4 regions of the Streptomyces sp. NPDC002446 genome follow, and region 1 is predicted to be linked to each of the others. Evidence: riboswitches for the same ligand, from Rfam matches in the RefSeq annotation. Region 1 holds a riboswitch; each other region holds the start of a gene.
The links. Region 1 has a riboswitch for cyclic di-AMP ahead of ACWD6P_RS30445 (M23 family metallopeptidase). Riboswitches for the same ligand answer to the same signal wherever they lie in the genome.
Positions count from the first base shown of each region.

Region 1 (2,190 bases):
GTGGAGCCCGTGCCCTGCGGGGTGGAACCGGTGCCCTGCGGGGTGCTGTGTGTCGAGGTCATGCGTTGTTGCAGCGTCGGGAGGGGCGCGAGTATTCCCGAGCGCGAGTATTCCCAACGGCCCTGGCCCGTCGGGCCCTAGGGGCCCTGGCCCGCTGAGCCCCAGCAGCCCTGTCCCGCTGAGCCCATGAGCCCTGACCCCCTGGACCCCAGGGGCTCTGGCCCCCTGGGGTCCTGGACTGCCCCCGGCAACCCCTCAGACGTTCACCCCGTGCTCGCGCAGCCACGGCATCGGGTCTATCGGGTCGCCGCCGCCGGGGCGTACCTCCAGGTGGAGGTGCGGGCCCGTGACGTTGCCGGTGGCGCCGACGCGGCCTATGACGTCGCCGGTGCTGACCTTGCCGGAGGTCTTCACCATCGAGGAGAGGTGGCAGAACCAGATCTCGGTGCCGTCGTCGAGGGTGAGCACGATGCGGTAGCCGTACGAACCTGCCCAGCCGGCCTGGGTGATGGTGCCGGAGTGGACCGCCTTGACGGGCGTGCCGGTCGGTGCGGCGAAGTCCTGGCCGGTGTGGTCCGCGGCCCAGCGGTCGCCGGCCTGGCCGAAGCTGGCGGTGAGGGTGTAGGAGGAGACCGGGGCGAGGAAGCTCTTCGCCAGCTCGGCGAGGCGCTCGGCCTCCGCCTTCCGGCGGGCCTCCTCCTCGGCCTCGCGCTTGGCCTTCAGCTCCGCCGCCTTCTTGGCGGCCGCGGCCTTCTCGGCCGTCTCCTGGGCGGCGGCCGCTTCCGTCTCCGCCTCCTTGACGGCGGCCGCCTGCGCCGCGTCGCGGGCCTCCTCCTCGGCGGCGCCCTGCTGTGCGTCGGCCTGCTGGAGGATGCGGCTGCGCAGCGCCTCGCCGGCGGTCGTGGTCGTACCGCCCGCGCCCGCCTGGGTGGCCTGGGTGAGCGGACCGGCGGCGGGGCCCGCGGCGTCGTCTCCGGAGGCCGTTACGGCGGAATCGGCGGCCGAAGCGGAACCCGGGTCGGAGTCGGATATGAGCGTGCCGATACCGGGGAGGGACTCGGCGTCCGGCAGGCTGTCGGAGATGTCCTCGGCCATACCGCCGACGTCGGGCATCGAGATCGGGACCGGCGGGCGGTCCTCGGCGGTGGCCATACCGCCCGCGCCCACCGCCGCGATGACGCCGACGCCCAGGACCGTGCCGCTGCGGGCGAGTCCGCCGCCGCGCTGCTTGGCCACCCGGTGCTTGCCGCGGACGGGGCGGAGCGACTCCTCGGTCGGGTTCCACTCCTCCCACGGGCCGTCGCCGTCGATATCCGCGGTGCCCGCCGCGGCACCGGGGCCGTCGAAGGCACCTCGGTCGTCGAGTCGGTACGCGGACGAAGCCTCGGGGGCAGGCCTGTTGGACGCCACGGGGGCGCTCTCCTTTCCTTCCTTCTCGCCTACCGGGTTAGCTGACGGGTTCGGAGCAGGAAGGTCTCCTACGGGCACCCTCTGGCGGAGGCGTCCGATTCACCCCAAGGTGGTGGTTCCCCGGTTCCCTTGGTGCAGTTCGAGGTGCTGGAGGTGCGTGAAAAGCGCGTGCGGGATTCGGCGTCGGCGCGCGGTGCCGCCACTTGCGACGGCTGGGACGACCGCGCTGCGTTATCGGACAGTAATAGAGATCGCGGCTGTTTTCCAAGCCTTCCCGGGAATCCTTTAACCGCTGCACATGAGTCATGGCCTGGACTTTTCCGGCCACGTTGGCCGTAAACCGGGCGAGTTGACCGCACACTTCTAAACGATCTCGTGCTGATTGTGCGTCAGTCGTTATGCGGAGGGGCGCTCGGCGATTACGCAGCGTGAGAGCGTAACGTCGGATCATGGTCGTCAACGTCGAGAGCGCGGGGAACGCCGGGACCGCCCGGCACGTCAACGGCGGTACCACCCCGGGCCCGCGGGATGTGGCGGAGCGCTACCGGGAGTTCTCCTGGCGGGAGGCGCGGGGACGTTCCGACGCCCATGAGGAGCTGAGCGCGCGGATCAGCCAGGACCCGGAGTTCTGCGATCTGCTGGCGGGGTCGCTGCCCGCCGGCAACAAGCAGCAGCCGAACCTCCTGCTCGCCGCCGTCCGTCATCTCGACGGCCCGCACGCGGAGCAGGGCCCGCGTGGCGAGGCCGCCTACGGACGCTGGCGCGAGTGGACGATCCGGC
Region 1 is NZ_JBSFYC010000073.1:24,221-26,410, forward strand. It holds gene ACWD6P_RS30440 (aldo/keto reductase) at 1-62, opposite strand, end outside; gene ACWD6P_RS30445 (M23 family metallopeptidase) at 256-1,410, opposite strand; cyclic di-AMP (ydaO/yuaA leader) riboswitch at 1,422-1,567, opposite strand; gene ACWD6P_RS30450 (DUF2332 family protein) at 1,860-2,190, shown strand, end outside.

Region 2 (2,190 bases), on a different contig from region 1:
AGGGCACCGAGGAGACCGTGGCGCGGATCGACGCCGCGGCCGTCCGCGCCTTCTACGACGCCCATGTGCGGCCCGCCACGGCCACCGCCGTCATCGTCGGTGACTTCACCGGCGTCGACCTGGACGCGGCGCTCGCCGACACCCTCGGTGCCTGGAGCGGCTCGACGGCCGAGCCGCTGAAGGCCTCGCCGATCGTCGCCGACGACACCGGCCGCGTGGTGATCGTCGACCGTCCCGGTGCCGTGCAGACGCAGCTGCTCATCGGCCGGATCGGCGCCGACCGGCAGGACCGGGTGTGGCCGGCGCAGGTCCTCGGCACGTACTGCCTGGGCGGCACCCTCACCTCCCGTCTGGACCGTGTGCTGCGGGAGGAGAAGGGCTACACCTACGGGGTGCGCGCCTTCGGCCAGGTACTGCGCTCCACCTCCCCCGCGTCCCCAGAGGGGGCCACGGGCGCCGCGCTGCTTGCCATCAGCGGCTCGGTGGACACCGCCTCCACCGTCCCGGCGCTGGAGGACCTGTGGAAGGTGCTGCGGACCCTCGCGGCAGAGGGGCTGACGGACGACGAGCGGGATGTCGCCGTACAGAACCTCGTCGGGGTCGCGCCGCTGAAGTACGAGACCGCCGCGGCCGTCGCCGGCACGCTGGCCGACCAGGTGGAGCAGCAGCTCCCGGACGACTTCCAGGCGCAGTTGTACGCCCGGCTCGCGGAGACCGGCACGGTCGAGGCGACCGCGGCGGCGGTCAACGCCTTCCCCGTGGACCGGCTGGTGACGGTCCTGGTGGGTGACGCGGCGCAGATCGCCGAGCCCGTGAAGGCGCTGGGCCTGGGCGAGGTGACGGTCGTCAGCGGCTAGTTGCGCCGTATGACGGCAGATCAGGTACGACCGGCGGCTCCCGTGGCGTTCACTCGCCACGGGAGCCGCCGTATGTCCGGTTTGTGATGGCTGGTTGGGTCGGTTCTTGTGGCATCCCGCACAAAAAAGCGGTTCCGTTTGCCGATCGAAAGTTGCCCCGATTAGCGTCGGCCCGGCTGTTCGTCACAACTCCGCCACAACAGTGGCACCGGACAGTCATCGCCGAGTCCCCGTACGGCGCGAGCCAGGGGAGCCGGGGACCCACATGTCCCCTGGGGTGAATCGGGCGCCTCTCCGGAGGAGCCCGTAGGAGACCTTCCTGCTCCGAACCCGTCAGCTAACCCGGTAGGCGAGAAGGAAGGAAAGGACAAGCCAGCACATGGCGTTCATACGTGCCACCGGGAAGCACCGTCGTGCGAGCCGCACCGCCCGCTCGACCCGCAACATCGCGGGCATAGCCACCCTCGCGGCCTCCGGTGTGGTCGCCTCCGTGGCCTCGCCGGCGCTGGCCGCCACCGATGAGGCACGTACCCAGGACACCGGGCTGCAGCAGGCCGTCGTCCTCGGTGACGAGCTCGCCAGCCGCATTGAGGCCCAGGCCGACGCCCAGCAGGCCGCCGCCGAGATCGCCGCCGCGAAGGCGGAGGCCGAGGCCGTCGCCAAGAAGCAGGCCGAGGAGGCCAAGCGGCGCGCCGAGGCGGCCAGGAAGAAGGCCAAGGCCGAGCGCGAGGCCAAGGAGCGCGCCGCCCGCGAGGCCGAGCGCAAGCGCCTCAACGCCTTCGTCGCCCCGCTGGGCGACTCCTACGTGTCCACCGCCTACAAGGCCTCCAGCGGCCTGTGGTCCTCGGGCAGCCACACCGGCATCGACTTCCACGCCGCCTCCGGGACCCCCGTCCACGCCGTCGGCGCGGGCACCGTGGTCGAGGCCGGCTGGGGCGGCGCGTACGGCAACAACGTCGTGGTCAAGATGAACGACGGTACGTACACCCAGTACGGCCACCTGTCGTCGCTCTCCGTCTCGGTCGGCGAGACCGTCACCCCGGGCCGGCAGCTCGGCCTCTCCGGTGCCACCGGCAACGTCACCGGCCCGCACCTGCACTTCGAGGCCCGCACCACCCCCGACTACGGCTCGGACATCGACCCGATCGCGTATCTGCGCTCGCACGGCGTCAACGTCTGACCGACCACCGGCCCCTCCGCGTCGCCTGACCTGTCGCATCGCCCGGCCAGCGGACACGTCCGCTGGCCAAAAAATATCCATGAATAACCGGAGTCCGTCGGAAAAGCCGTCCCGGTCGAATAGAGTCACGGAAATGTCGCCGACCGGCGGCGT
Region 2 is NZ_JBSFYC010000074.1:21,742-23,931, reverse strand. It holds gene ACWD6P_RS30620 (M16 family metallopeptidase) at 1-857, shown strand, start outside; cyclic di-AMP (ydaO/yuaA leader) riboswitch at 1,068-1,223, shown strand; gene ACWD6P_RS30615 (M23 family metallopeptidase) at 1,237-2,037, shown strand.
Region 2: it holds a riboswitch for cyclic di-AMP, as region 1 does, so the genes downstream of both, ACWD6P_RS30615 (M23 family metallopeptidase) here and ACWD6P_RS30445 (M23 family metallopeptidase) in region 1, are expected to answer to the same signal.

Region 3 (2,190 bases), on a different contig from region 1:
AGTTCGTCCCGGCGGGTCAGCCGGCGCTGCCCCGTACGCTGCTGCTCGCCACGGTGGTCGTCGCGATGGCGCTGGTGTGGTTCCCCGCCGTCGCGCTGCTCGTCGACCGGCTGGGATCCTGGCTGCGCCGCCCGAGGGTGGCCCGCGCCCTGGAAGCCACCACCGGCGCACTGCTCACCGCCCTGGGCGGCATCCTGCTCGTCGAGCTGCTGGCCGCCTGAGGGGGGCTCCGTCCGCGCGTGGCCGGGCACGGTCCCTGTGCGCCGGCCGGAGCTCAGCCGCGCCCGCCGTGCGGCACCATCAGGACCTCGGCGCCCACCGGCACGAACCCGGCGGCGAGCACCCCGCGCACGCTGCGCGCATTGCCGGGGGCGACCTGCGCCCACAGCAGCTCGCCCGCCGGAAGCAGATGCCGGGCGGCGTACGCCAGCCTGCCGCCGAGACCGCGCCCCTGGCCGCTGCCGTCCACCTCGACGGCCAGCTCCCAGCGGCCCGCCACCCCGCGGCCGATGACCAGCGTCCCGCCGTCGGTGGTCGTCCAGGCCCGTATGTCGTCGCGGTGGCGCAGGGCGCGGGTGATGCGCGGGTGGCTCCGGTCCGTCGTCTCCACCAGCTCCAACGGCGGCGGGCCGGGCAGCGCCTCGGCGACCGTCGTCATGTCGATGTTGTTGGCCTCGCGGCCCACCCGCTCGCCCAGAGCGGTCAGGAACGGCGGGCTGAGCGGCCCGGCGAGATCACCGGGGGCTATCCGGTCGTGCACCCAGGAGGGCTCCACATCCGCGAACACCACGGCATGGCAGGTGAAGGACACCACCCCGGTGTCCCGCGGGGAGGGCGGGGGCAGCACCGTCACCGACCCGTCCGCGGGCGGGAAGCTGCCGCGGGCGGCGGCCGTCAGCACCTTGCTCAGTTGCGAAGTCACACCGTCAAATTACCGGCGACCACTGACAATTGACCGAGCGTGAGGTGAAACCGCAGGTCAGCCCACTCGTCCATACCAGACCGTGGGGCTCCAGATCCTCGCCAGCCGCACCACGTCGCCGGTCTTGGGCGCATGCCAGATCCGGCCGTGGCCCGCGTAGATGCCGACGTGGTAAATGCCGCGGGCCGAGTGGAAGAAGACCAGGTCACCGCGTCTTCGGGAGGTGGCGGGGATGTGCTGGGTGTGGCCGTACTGCGCGGCGGCGCTGCGTGGCAGGAGCCGGCCGGCGAGCTTGAACGAGTACAGCGTCAGCCCCGAGCAGTCGAACCGGTACGGCCCTTCGGCGCCGTACTCGTACGGCGAGCCCCGCTTGGAGGCCGCGACCTGCACCGCCTGGGCGGCGACGGACGCGGCCCCGGCGTCCGTCGCCGCCCCGGGGGCAAGCGTGGTCCCGCCGAGCGTGGCCAGTGTCAGAGCGGAGACGGTGCCGGCGCGCACCAGCAGATTCGGCCTATGCGTGCGCACGGTCATGCGCAAACCCTTCGTCAGCCGCCTGCGAAGGAAGACCTGTCGGGTTCGGGCAGGCGAAGATGCCCTGCCGTGCGTACGGCTTCACCCCAAGGGGTCCGTGGGCCGTGAAGGCCCGGACCCCGTCGTGCTCGGGTCCTCCGCTCCCGCCGGTCCACACCGTCGACCGGACATCCGGCACGGCGGCGGGATTAGGCGCCCGTGCGGACCGCCCCGTCGCTGTGGCGGGGTCTTGTCGTCCAAGGGATCGTCACGCACCGGACCCCCGAATTCCGAGCTGAAATCGACATGTGTGATATGGGTCACGTTTGCGCTGAATGGTTAGATTTGTTCCTTCGGGTGGCGGGGTGCGGAGTGTCGCGGTCCCGGGACCTGGGGCGAAACATCGAGGGCCGCAGGAATCCGCTCCGTCCGCGCAATTCGTCGCCTCCCGGCAAGGGGCCCGGACGCTACGCCGTCCGGGCGGCCCCGGCGCTGCGCGTGTCGGGTCACCCGTCCTCGGACGGCGGCACGGTCACCAGCCCGGCCCGGCGCTCGCCGTCCAGCACCCGCAGCGCGCGGGCCAGCGTGTCGCGATGGAACTCGCTCTCGCCCCGGTTGTGCATCAGCGTCAAGGCGTCCCGCAGTTCGGCGGCCTTGCCGACGAGCGCCTGGGCGGCGCGTAGACCGCTGTAGGTGTGGCCGCCGCGGGCCGGATTGATGCGGCCCAGCAGGTCGAGCACCTCCAGGTAACGGTCGAT
Region 3 is NZ_JBSFYC010000121.1:5,488-7,677, reverse strand. It holds gene ACWD6P_RS35625 (LysE family translocator) at 1-221, shown strand, start outside; gene ACWD6P_RS35620 (GNAT family N-acetyltransferase) at 275-922, opposite strand; gene ACWD6P_RS35615 (C40 family peptidase) at 980-1,453, opposite strand; cyclic di-AMP (ydaO/yuaA leader) riboswitch at 1,458-1,645, opposite strand; gene ACWD6P_RS35610 (hypothetical protein) at 1,939-2,190, opposite strand, start outside.
Region 3: it holds a riboswitch for cyclic di-AMP, as region 1 does, so the genes downstream of both, ACWD6P_RS35615 (C40 family peptidase) here and ACWD6P_RS30445 (M23 family metallopeptidase) in region 1, are expected to answer to the same signal.

Region 4 (2,190 bases), on a different contig from region 1:
TGACGCTCCCGCTCCCGCTGCTTGCGCGCCTCCTCCTCGGCCTTGCGCTGGGCCTCCGCCTCCCGCCGGCGCTCCAGCTCCGCCAGCCGCGCCTTCTCCTGGGCGGTCAGCCGCGACAGCAGCTGCCGGGCCTCGGCCAGCTTCCCCTGGACCGACGCCTTCGACTCCTTCAGGGAGGCCTGCGACTTCTGCAGCCGCTCCAGACTGCGGCTCGCCTCGGCCCGCTGGTGCGCCGCTGCCGCCGCCTGCTCCTGATAGTCGGTGACCGCCTGCTTCTGCCGACTGGTCAGCCGCTCCATCAGGTGGCTGCGGTCGAAGAACTGCTGCGGATCCTCGGCGAGCATCAGCTGCGCCGTCGGGTTCATACCGCCCGTGCGGTACTGCGCCGAGGCGAAGGTGCCCAGTTCGCGCCGGGAGTCGTTCATCTTCTGCGCGCGCTTGGCGGCGGCGTCGAGCAGATCGTTGACGGTGGCGCTCTGGCGGTCGGCGCGCTCCTTGGCGGCGTTGTACTTCTGGGTGGCCACCTCGGCCTGGCGGTAGAGGCCGTCGACCTTCTGCTTGACCTCTTCGATGGTGGGCCTGGGCGCTCTGGGGGCCGCGTCGGCGGACTGCGAGAGCAGGGTGACCGAGGCGAGTGCGGCGGTGGTGAGCCCGGCCGCCGTACGCCGGCTCCCGGGCGAGATGAGAACGCTGGTGCGCGGCTTGCGATGGGACGCCAAGGCCGGCAACTCCTTCCGTGGACCGCCTACCGGGTTAGCTGTCGGGTTCGGGCGGTGTCGCAGACGGAAGGCTTGCCCTACGGTCCGCGCGTCCGTCGGTGACGGGCGCAGGATCGATTCACCCCGGTGGTGCTGGTGGGTCCCCGGCTCCGGGTGCCTGGCGGCAGGGCCGGACTCGGCGCGGGCTGCCCGTGCGGACGCTGTCGACCGCGGGGTTGCGGGCTGCCTGAGCGAGGACGTTAGCCAACTCGTGTGGCTTCTGTGAAGGCTGATGTTCGATATGCCCGAAACCTTTTCGTGACCTGAATGCGGCGCGGGGAGTGTTGCGGCAGATGTCTGTTTCGGGTAGGCGCGCCGAACGGGGTGGGGCCGGAGTGGACGAGCGGGCCGGAGTGGACCGGAGCGGAGAGGGCCAGAGCGGAACCGGACCGGCCCTCTCCGGACCGGAGAGGACCAGAGAGGGCCGTTCCCGCCCCCGCCCGCCGCCCTGCGAGGCAGTCCCCGCTCCCCCCGAGACGGGCAATCACCCACTCCCCGGCGCGTTGTCAGTGCGGCGGCCTAGACTCGGTGGGCGATGAGCAGCCTCTTTGACGACAGCTTCCTGGCGGACCTCGGCCACAAGGGCGAGGAGGAACCCCCGCCGCCCCCCGAGGACGAGCACGAGCCCGCCCCGGAGGAGATCCCCGCCGACCTCTTCGACGGGAAGTTCGACGCGCCCGTGCACAGGGAGGCGTACTACCGCGACGGCGCCGCCCGCCCGGCCATCGACCCCGCGGCGCTGCTGGAAGGGCTCAACGACGAGCAGAAAGCCGCCGTGGTGCATGCGGGCAGCCCGCTGCTGATCGTCGCCGGCGCCGGCTCCGGCAAGACCAGGGTGCTCACCCACCGCATCGCCCATCTCCTCGCCGAGCGCCACGTCCACCCCGGCCAGATCCTCGCGATCACGTTCACCAACAAGGCCGCCGGTGAGATGAAGGAGCGCGTCGAGGAACTGGTCGGCCCGCGCGCCAACGCCATGTGGGTCTCGACCTTCCACAGCGCCTGCGTGCGCATCCTGCGCCGCGAATCCAAGAGGCTCGGCTTCACCTCCTCCTTCTCGATCTACGACGCTGCCGACTCCAAGCGCCTGATGGCCCTGGTCTGCCGCGACCTCGACCTGGACCCCAAGCGCTTCCCGCCCAAGTCCTTCAGCGCGAAGATCTCCAACCTCAAGAACGAGCTCATCGACGAGGAGACCTTCGCCGGGACGGCAGCCGACGGCTTCGAGAAGACGCTGGCCGAGGCGTACGCGATGTACCAGGCACGGCTGCGCGAGGCCAACGCCCTGGACTTCGACGACATCATCATGACGACGGTCAACCTGCTCCAGGCCTTCCCCGACGTCGCCGAGCACTACCGCCGCCGCTTCCGCCACGTCCTCGTCGACGAGTACCAGGACACCAACCACGCCCAGTACACCCTCGTACGCGAA
Region 4 is NZ_JBSFYC010000050.1:52,999-55,188, forward strand. It holds gene ACWD6P_RS25400 (NlpC/P60 family protein) at 1-719, opposite strand, end outside; cyclic di-AMP (ydaO/yuaA leader) riboswitch at 727-910, opposite strand; gene pcrA (DNA helicase PcrA) at 1,294-2,190, shown strand, end outside.
Region 4: it holds a riboswitch for cyclic di-AMP, as region 1 does, so the genes downstream of both, ACWD6P_RS25400 (NlpC/P60 family protein) here and ACWD6P_RS30445 (M23 family metallopeptidase) in region 1, are expected to answer to the same signal.